DNA from 2 places in the Anaerotignum propionicum DSM 1682 genome. Region 2 is predicted to be linked to the other one. Evidence: a T-box and tRNA genes for the amino acid it is inferred to sense, from the RefSeq annotation. Region 2 holds a T-box; the other holds one or more tRNA genes.
The links. A T-box is a leader RNA that pairs with one kind of tRNA and senses whether it is charged. The one in region 2 lies ahead of ileS (isoleucine--tRNA ligase), so its partner is inferred to be a tRNA-Ile.

Region 1 (4,421 bases), 1.5 Mb from region 2:
AGTGCATGGGCAATACGGTGATTTATTACAGCCCAAAAACTGGGATATAAAAAAACCTCAATACTGCTTTTAATTGCGGGGTCTTTTTCTTTAATAACTCTAATTGCATCCTTTAACATAATAATTCCTCCTATTTTTAAGATAACCTCATTCACAAAGCAATTTATAGTCAACAACTCATTTTTTAACGTTGGATTATAAAAAAACAAGAAATAAAAAAACTTCGTCCTTATACAAATAAAGACGAAGCTATATATTCTCCGCGGTTCCACTTTAATTAGACGGCCATCACCATCTCTCTTTCGGACTGTAACGTTGTCACCGGATACAGACTACTAAAAATTCGCCTGCTCAGTTCAGGAACGCACTTCATTCTCCCCCACCTATAAGCGACTCCCACCCAAGTATCTCAAGATGTTGACAGATAAAACCATGCATACACGATTTCAAATCTCATCACCTTTCACCAAGGTCGCTACTCTCTGTTAGGCAAGAAAAGAATTACTCTTTTCCATCATAACCTTTTTCTTATTCACTTTTGCTGTAATAGGCAAACTGCCGTAGCGGCAATACCCTCGCCTGCTCCAGTAAAACCCAAACCTTCTTCCGTTGTTGCTTTTACATTCACTTGGCTTCTATTTATTTCCAGAGTTTTTGCAATTATTTCACACATTTCTGGAAGATAGGGCGCCAATTTTGGTTTCTGAGCAATAATCGTTGCGTCGATGTTAATTATACAATATCCCTTTTCAGAAATCAAGTATAAAACTCTGGAAAGAAGCTTTACACTATCAGCACCTTTATATTCTTCCTTCGTATCGGGAAAATGCCTTCCAATATCTCCTAATGCTGCTGCACCCAAAAGCGCATCCATAATAGCATGTAATAAGACATCAGCATCTGAATGCCCTAAAAGACCCTTTTCAAAAGGAATTTCTAATCCACCAAGAATCAGTTTACGATTCTTAACCAATTTATGCACATCATATCCAGAGCCAATCCGCATTTTTTTACCTCTCTTTTAAAATATGCTTGGATGTAAATAATTCTACTATCCTACGTAATTTTTTAATTCTATTACCCTACTATACCCTGACCTTATCATTCTGTCAAGAATGTGAAAATTACTGGATTAACCTTCATTATCGAATGAAATTTGTTCTATGTGTCCGCTCAACCTCAGGCAACGAAACTCCACTATTCTTACCAGCCTCAATATTTTTTAACATCCATGCCATATTTACCCCGATATTTCTCATGGTCTGCAGTCCCTCTGCATCCTGCTTAACCTCTTCGGGAGAATTACCATGCACCATATTCCAATAACTTGAAGCTACTATAGGCATCATTGCAATGGTAAAATATTTATTAATTACGTCAAATGATGCTGTAGTGCCACCTCTCCTAGCAGAAACAACAGCTGCTGCTGGTTTAAAGTTAAATGGGTTTTTAGGGGAAGTGGTTGAACAGTAAAAGGCTCTATCCAAAAAAGAGAGCAAACGACCACTAGGATGAGCATAATATACGGGCGAACCAAAAATAAAACCATCTGCCTCTTGAGCCATTTCTACAAATCTGTTTACGTCATCATCGTTAAAAATACATTTTCCTTCGTGGCACTTGCCACATCCAATACAATCTCTGATAGGTTTTGGGCCTAGTTGAAAAATTTCATAGTCAATTCCTTGTTTCTCCAAAGCCATGCCTACTTCTGTTAATGCTGTAAAAGTGCAGCCTTTCAAGTTTGAGCTTCCGTTAACCATTAATACCTTCATGCTATTAGCCTCCTTATTTATTATTGTTATTACAAATAATTAATTTTGATAAAACCGTTATTAAAATACCGGGTTTTACTTTCAAAATAAAAAATAATATTAAATCATACTATTTAAATATGGAATTATTATAACCTATTTATTTCATTATGCCTATATAAATTTAAAATTGAAAACAAAAAAGCACCCCTGCTTTAGGATGCAATAAGACATAGCGGAGGAGGGATTTGAACCCCCGACACTGCGGGTATGAACCGCATGCTCTAGCCAACTGAGCTACTCCGCCACATATTAATTTTTTTGTAATAAAATGGGAGTTACAGGGCTCGAACCTGTGACCCTCTGCTTGTAAGGCAGATGCTCTCCCAGCTGAGCTAAACTCCCATAAACGACTCAGAAGGGGCTCGAACCCTCGACCTCCGGCGTGACAGGCCGGCGCTCTAACCAACTGAGCTACTAAGCCATATTAAATTAAATGGGTCTTCAGGGACTTGAACCCGGGACCGTCCGGTTATGAGCCGGATGCTCTAACCAACTGAGCTAAAGACCCAAAATACTGCGCTCAGTTAAAAATTTAAGCCGATGATCGGACTCGAACCGATAACCTGCTGATTACAAGTCAGCTGCTCTGCCAATTGAGCCACATCGGCTTAATATAGATTTCGGCAACCATCTACTTTCCCAGGCAGCTTCCCACCAAGTATCATCGACCGCTCAGGTCTTAACCGACGTGTTCGGAATGGGAACGGGTGTGTCCCCTGAGCGCATCATCACCGAAAATCTAGAATGATCCGTGCGGGATTCGAACCCGCGTTACCGCCGTGAAAGGGCGGTGTCTTAACCCCTTGACCAACGGACCATTTACTCCCCGTGTTGGATTCGAACCAACGACCCTCCGGTTAACAGCCGGATGCTCTACCGCTGAGCTAACGAGGATTATCAAGGTATATCTCTACACCTTCAAAACTGAACACAAGAAACATTATATCATCAATCGAATTATTGGTCAAGCCCTCGGTCTATTAGTATTGGTCAGCTGAACATGTTACCATGCTTACACCTCCAACCTATCTACCTCGTTATCTTCAAGGGACCTTACTTCCGAAGAATGGGAAATCTTATCTTGAGGGCGGCTTCACGCTTAGATGCCTTCAGCGTTTATCCGTTCCATACATAGCTACCCGGCTGTGCAGTTGGTCTGCAACCGGTACACCAGAGGTACGTCCATCCCGGTCCTCTCGTACTAAGGACAGCTCCTCTCAAATTTCCAGCGCCCACAACGGATAGGGACCGAACTGTCTCACGACGTTCTGAACCCAGCTCGCGTACCGCTTTAATGGGCGAACAGCCCAACCCTTGGGACCTACTTCAGCCCCAGGATGCGATGAGCCGACATCGAGGTGCCAAACCTCCCCGTCGATGTGAACTCTTGGGGGAGATAAGCCTGTTATCCCCAGGGTAGCTTTTATCCGTTGAGCGATGGCATTCCCACTTATTACCACCGGATCACTAAGTCCTACTTTCGTACCTGCTCCAGCCGTCGCTGTCGCAGTCAAGCCACCTTTTGCCTTTACACTCTTTGAATGGTTTCCAATCATTCTGAGGTGACCTTCGAGCGCCTCCGTTACCTTTTAGGAGGCGACCGCCCCAGTCAAACTGCCCGCCTGACATTGTCCCCTATCCAGATAATGGACATGGGTTAGAAATCCAATGACATAAGAGAGGTATCCCACCGGCGGCTCCACCAAGACTAGCGTCCTGGCTTCATAGCCTCCCTCCTATCCTGTACATATATCATCGAATCCCAGTATCAGGCTGCAGTAAAGCTCCATGGGGTCTTTCCGTCCTGTTGCGGGTAACCAGTATCTTCACTGGTTCTTCAATTTCACCGGGCGTGTTGTCGAGACAGTGCTCAAATCGTTACACCTTTCGTGCGGGTCAGAACTTACCTGACAAGGAATTTCGCTACCTTAGGACCGTTATAGTTACGGCCGCCGTTTACTGGGGCTTGAATTCAAAGCTTCGCTTACGCTAACCTCTCCTCTTAACCTTCCAGCACCGGGCAGGTGTCAGCCCATATACATCACCTTACGGTTTCGCATAGACCTATGTTTTTGCTAAACAGTCGCTTGAGCCTCTTTTCTGCGGCCACTTTCGTGGCTCCCCTTATCCCTAAGTTACGGGGTTATTTTGCCGAGTTCCTTAACAACACTTCTCCCGTCGGCCTGTGGATTTTCTCCTCATCTACCTGTGTCGGTTTACGGTACGGGTACGTATAATACAATAGCGGCTTTTCTTGGCAGTGTGGATTCGGAAACTTCCCTACTTTTTTTCAGTCCCCATCGCACTTCATCATCAGAAAACGGATTTGCCTATCTCCCTTGACTTTGTGCTTAGCCGGGTATTTCCATTCCCCGGTTTTCCTATCCTCCTGCGTCCCCACAGTTCTGATTATACGTAGTACAGGAATATCAACCTGTTGTCCATCGACTACGACTTTCGTCCTCGCCTTAGGCCCCGACTAACCCTGAGAAGATTAGCTTTACTCAGGAAACCTTAGATATTCGGCCTACATGTTTCTCACATGTATCTCGCTACTCATTCCGGCATTCTCTCTCCTGTTTCGTCCACCATTGTTTTCACTTT
Region 2 (4,421 bases):
AGCCTGCTTCCTCCAGCATAACCTTTGCACATTTTGAAAGGTACGCCAAGTCACCGCTGTCTAATCGAATGCCGTATTTTCCCTTAAGCATTCCTGCTGCCTTCATTTCCTGAAATACTTTAATGGCATTGGGAACGCCGCTTTTTAAGGTATTATAAGTGTCTACCAACAGCAGGCAGTTATCTGGGAATAGCTTTGCATATGCACGAAATGCAGTGATTTCATTGGGAAAACTCATAACCCAGCTATGGGCATGAGTGCCCTTTACGGGTACATCAAACAGTTTTCCAGTCAATACGTTGCTCGTTCCGCAGCATCCACCAATGACAGCCGCTCTGGCGCCTAAAACACCGGCATCAGGCCCTTGGGCACGGCGCAAGCCAAACTCCATAACTGGGTCGCCTTGGGCAGCCCAAACAACACGAGAGGCCTTTGTAGCAATGAGACTTTGGTGGTTTATAATATTTAACAGTGCAGTTTCAAGAAGTTGCGCTTCAACAATAGGCGCTTTCACACGCAATAATGGTTCATGGGGAAACACAACCGTTCCTTCGGGAATTGCATAAATCTCTCCTGAAAAACGGAAGTCTTTCAAAAAATCAATAAAGTCCTCTGAAAACAAGTTAAGGCTTGTTAAATAATCAATGTCATCCTTTGTAAATCGCAGCCCATTGATATACTCGATAACCTGCTGTAAACCTGCGGTTACGGCATATCCATTTCCGCTTGGGTTTTTTCTGTAATAAAGATCGAACACTACTTTTTTGTTGTAGGCTCCAGTTGTAAAATATCCCTGCATCATAGTCAATTCATACAGGTCAGTTAACAGAGCCAAATCTCGTCCTTTCATAGCTGATTTCTCCTTTATTTTTTCCTATCTGCAGGAACAATTAATAAACACTTGTATTATACACAATTTAAAGTAATAAAGCAAATTTTTCCACACATCGGTTCTTTATACAATATTTCTAATGATTTGTCTATGATGAACAAATTATACACACTAATTTAATGCAATGTGCTTAAATACATTTGTTTTTTCATAATTATTTTTATGATAAAATACAGTGTATCATTTTTCAGGGAAAGTATTATTATTTTTTTATGACTCAAGCTTTGACGCATATTCGGAGAAGATGTGCTTTTCTAAAAAGTTGTATACTGTACCGATGTACACAACATACTTGCTAAAAACAAAGAAAAAACTGCAAAAAACCCTTTACTTCTTTTTAGGCACAATGTATAATGCTAACGTATAAGAAAAAACACAATGAAGGAGACAGTATATATTTTCAATATGATTACAGAGAGTCGGGGCTTGGTGGGATCCCTTCGTCATAGAAAATATAGAAAATCACTCCGGAGTGGCAGTCCAAACGGTTTTTTTACCCAGTAGGCGCTGTCGTTTGCCCGCGTTAAGGGTCGGCGTCATTAAATTGTGATGCTTAGAGTGGATGGCAAAATTGCTGTCAAATCAGGTGGTACCGCGAACCCTTTCGTCCTGTGTTGGATGAAAGGGTCTTTTTTCGTTTCAGGCAATGGCAAAAATACAGGTTTTGCAATACTTTTTCCAAATTTTCTAAAAAAATGAATGGACCTTTAGAAACCAGTCAAAAATGGAAGAGTATTTGTATTTTTATGCTGAATGCAATCACCACCCTTTTCATTTGAAAAATAGTGTATTTATAAATGAAGTTAAGGAGGAATTCATATGTATGACAAAGTGCCAACCAATATGAACTTCGTGGAAAGAGAAGTTCAAGTAGAAAAATTTTGGAAGGAAAATGATATCTTTGGAAAGAGCATCAAAGCTAGAGAGGGTGCTCCCGTTTTTACTTTTTATGATGGCCCCCCTACGGCAAACGGAAAGCCTCATATCGGCCATATCATCACCAGAGCGGTAAAGGATTTGATTCCTCGTTATAAAACCATGAAGGGCTACAAGGTTTTGAGAAAAGCAGGTTGGGATACCCATGGACTGCCTGTTGAGTTGGAAGTGGAAAAGGCTTTGGGCTTAGATGGCAAGCCACAAATTGAAAAATACGGCGTAGAACCTTTCATTGCAAAATGTAAAGAAAGCGTTTGGACATACGAGAAGGAATGGCGCTCAATGAGTGACCGTGTTGGCTTCTGGGCAGATATGGACCATCCATATGTAACCTATCATAATGAATATATCGAGTCTGAATGGTGGGCGTTAAAGAAAATTTGGGATAAAGGTTTGCTTTACAAAGGTCATAAGGTCGTTCCTTATTGCCCTCGTTGCGGTACTGCTCTTTCTTCCCACGAGGTTGCTCAGGGCTATAAAGACGTAAAAGAAACCTCTGCTATCGCAAAATTCAAGGTGGAAGGTAAGGATAATGAGTATTTCTTAGCTTGGACAACAACCCCTTGGACATTGCCTTCTAACATTGCATTAACGGTAAATGCGAAGGAAACCTATGCAAGAGTAAAATATCAGGACTTTATTGCAATCATGGCAGAAGCCCTTCTGAATGACGTTTTGGGTGAAGGTAACTATGAAGTTTTGGAGACCATGAAAGGTCAGGCATTGGAATATATGCGTTATGAGCCTTTATTCAGCTTCTTGGAGAATGATCCCAAGGCGTTTATCGTAACCTGCGATCCTTATGTAACCTTAACAGATGGTACTGGTATTGTTCACTCCGCAGGTGCATTTGGTGAGGACGATGCTCGTGTTTGCCAGAAATATGGCGTACCTTTCCGTCAGTATGTTGACAGCCAAGGCCTTATGACAGAGGAAACAGGCCCCTTTGCAGGATTGTTTGTGAAGGATGCCGATGCAAAGGTAATTGAACAGATGGAGCAGGACGGCTCTTTGTTTGCCGCAATTCCTTTTGAGCATAATTATCCTTTCTGCTGGAGATGTGATACACCTCTCATCTACTATGCAAGAAGCACATGGTTTATCAAAATGACAGCTTTAAAGGATCAATTGGTAGCAAATAACCGTACCATCAATTGGTATCCAGATAATATCAAGGAAGGCCGTTTTGGTAATTTCTTGGAAAACGTAATCGATTGGGGTCTTTCTCGTGAACGTTACTGGGGCACACCATTGCCCATCTGGGAATGTGAATGTGGACATAGACACACCATCGGCAGTATTGCTGAATTGAAGGAAATGTCCCCCGATTGCCCTGAAAATATAGAGTTGCATAAGCCTTTTATTGACGCAGTGCATATTGTTTGCCCTGAATGTGGTAAGCAGATGACCCGAGTTTCCGAAGTAATCGACTGTTGGTTCGATAGTGGTGCGATGCCCTTTGCACAGTGGCATTATCCATTTGAAAATAAAGAAGTTTTTGAAGAAAATTTCCCTGCTGACTTTATCAGTGAGGCGGTTGACCAGACCCGTGGCTGGTTCTATACTTTGCTAGCAGTAAGTACACTGTTGTTTGATTGTGCTTCCTTTAAAAACTGTATCGTGCTTGGACATGTTCAGGATAAGAATGGTCAGAAAATGAGTAAGCATAAAGGCAATGTTGTTGACCCTTGGGAAGCATTGAATAAGCAGGGCGCTGATGCTGTTCGCTGGTATTTCTATGCAAATAGTGCACCTTGGCTCCCCAGCCGTTATTATGATGAAGCGGTAAGCGAAATGCAGAGAAAATTCATGGGTACTCTTTGGAATACCTATGCATTCTATATCCTTTATGCAAATATTGACCAGTTCAACCCAACCAACTATCAGTTGGAATATGACAAACTGCTTCCTATGGATAAATGGATTTTGTCAAAGCTGCAAACATTAAATAAGTTTGTGGATGAAAGCTTAGAGGGTTACAAACTGACAGAGCCTGCAAGAGCTATGGCTGAATTCGTAGATGCCCTTTCCAATTGGTATGTAAGAAGAAGCCGCGAACGCTTCTGGGCAGAAGGTATGGAGCAGGATAAGATTAATGCATATATGACCCTGTATACCGTACTTGAAACCATGTGTAAGCTTGCTTCACCATTTACACCTTTCATCACCGAAGAGATCTATGGCAACCTTGTGAAAAAGGCAGATCCTACAGCACCTGAAAGTGTTCACCTTTGCGATTGGCCAGAATATCATGCAGATTGGGTAGACACTGATTTGGAAAGCAATATGGATTTTGTATTGAAGGTTGTAGTGGAAGGCCGTGCGGCAAGAAATACGGCGAACATGAAGAACCGTCAGCCTTTGGCTATGATGTATGTAAAATCTGAAAAAGAATTGCCAGAGCTTTACCGCAACATCATCACAGAAGAATTGAATGTAAAAGGATTGACTTTTACAGATAATGTGGAAGACTTTACTGCATATACCTTCAAGCCTCAGCTAAGAACTTTGGGTAAAAAATACGGCAAGCTGGTACCTGCAATCAGCACTGCTTTGAAGGAAGTTGAAGGGGCTGAGTTTATGGCCACCCTGC

Region 1: it has a tRNA-Ile gene. The T-box ahead of ileS (isoleucine--tRNA ligase) is inferred to sense a tRNA for this amino acid. The anticodon was not compared.

Annotation. Positions count from the first base shown of each region.
Region 1 covers NZ_CP014223.1:2,344,600-2,349,020, forward strand. Annotated here, with positions in the region: gene epsC (serine O-acetyltransferase EpsC) at 1-119, opposite strand, end outside; T-box leader at 237-527, opposite strand; gene ispF (2-C-methyl-D-erythritol 2,4-cyclodiphosphate synthase) at 533-1,006, opposite strand; gene CPRO_RS10945 (flavodoxin family protein) at 1,143-1,775, opposite strand; tRNA gene CPRO_RS10950 (tRNA-Met) at 1,988-2,061, opposite strand; tRNA gene CPRO_RS10955 (tRNA-Val) at 2,087-2,159, opposite strand; tRNA gene CPRO_RS10960 (tRNA-Asp) at 2,165-2,238, opposite strand; tRNA gene CPRO_RS10965 (tRNA-Ile) at 2,252-2,325, opposite strand; tRNA gene CPRO_RS10970 (tRNA-Thr) at 2,353-2,425, opposite strand; rRNA gene rrf (5S ribosomal RNA) at 2,436-2,553, opposite strand; tRNA gene CPRO_RS10980 (tRNA-Glu) at 2,563-2,634, opposite strand; tRNA gene CPRO_RS10985 (tRNA-Asn) at 2,640-2,711, opposite strand; rRNA gene CPRO_RS10990 (23S ribosomal RNA) at 2,778-4,421, opposite strand, start outside.
Region 2 covers NZ_CP014223.1:685,286-689,706, forward strand. Annotated here, with positions in the region: gene CPRO_RS03290 (nicotinate phosphoribosyltransferase) at 1-850, opposite strand, end outside; T-box leader at 1,262-1,507, shown strand; gene ileS (isoleucine--tRNA ligase) at 1,712-4,421, shown strand, end outside.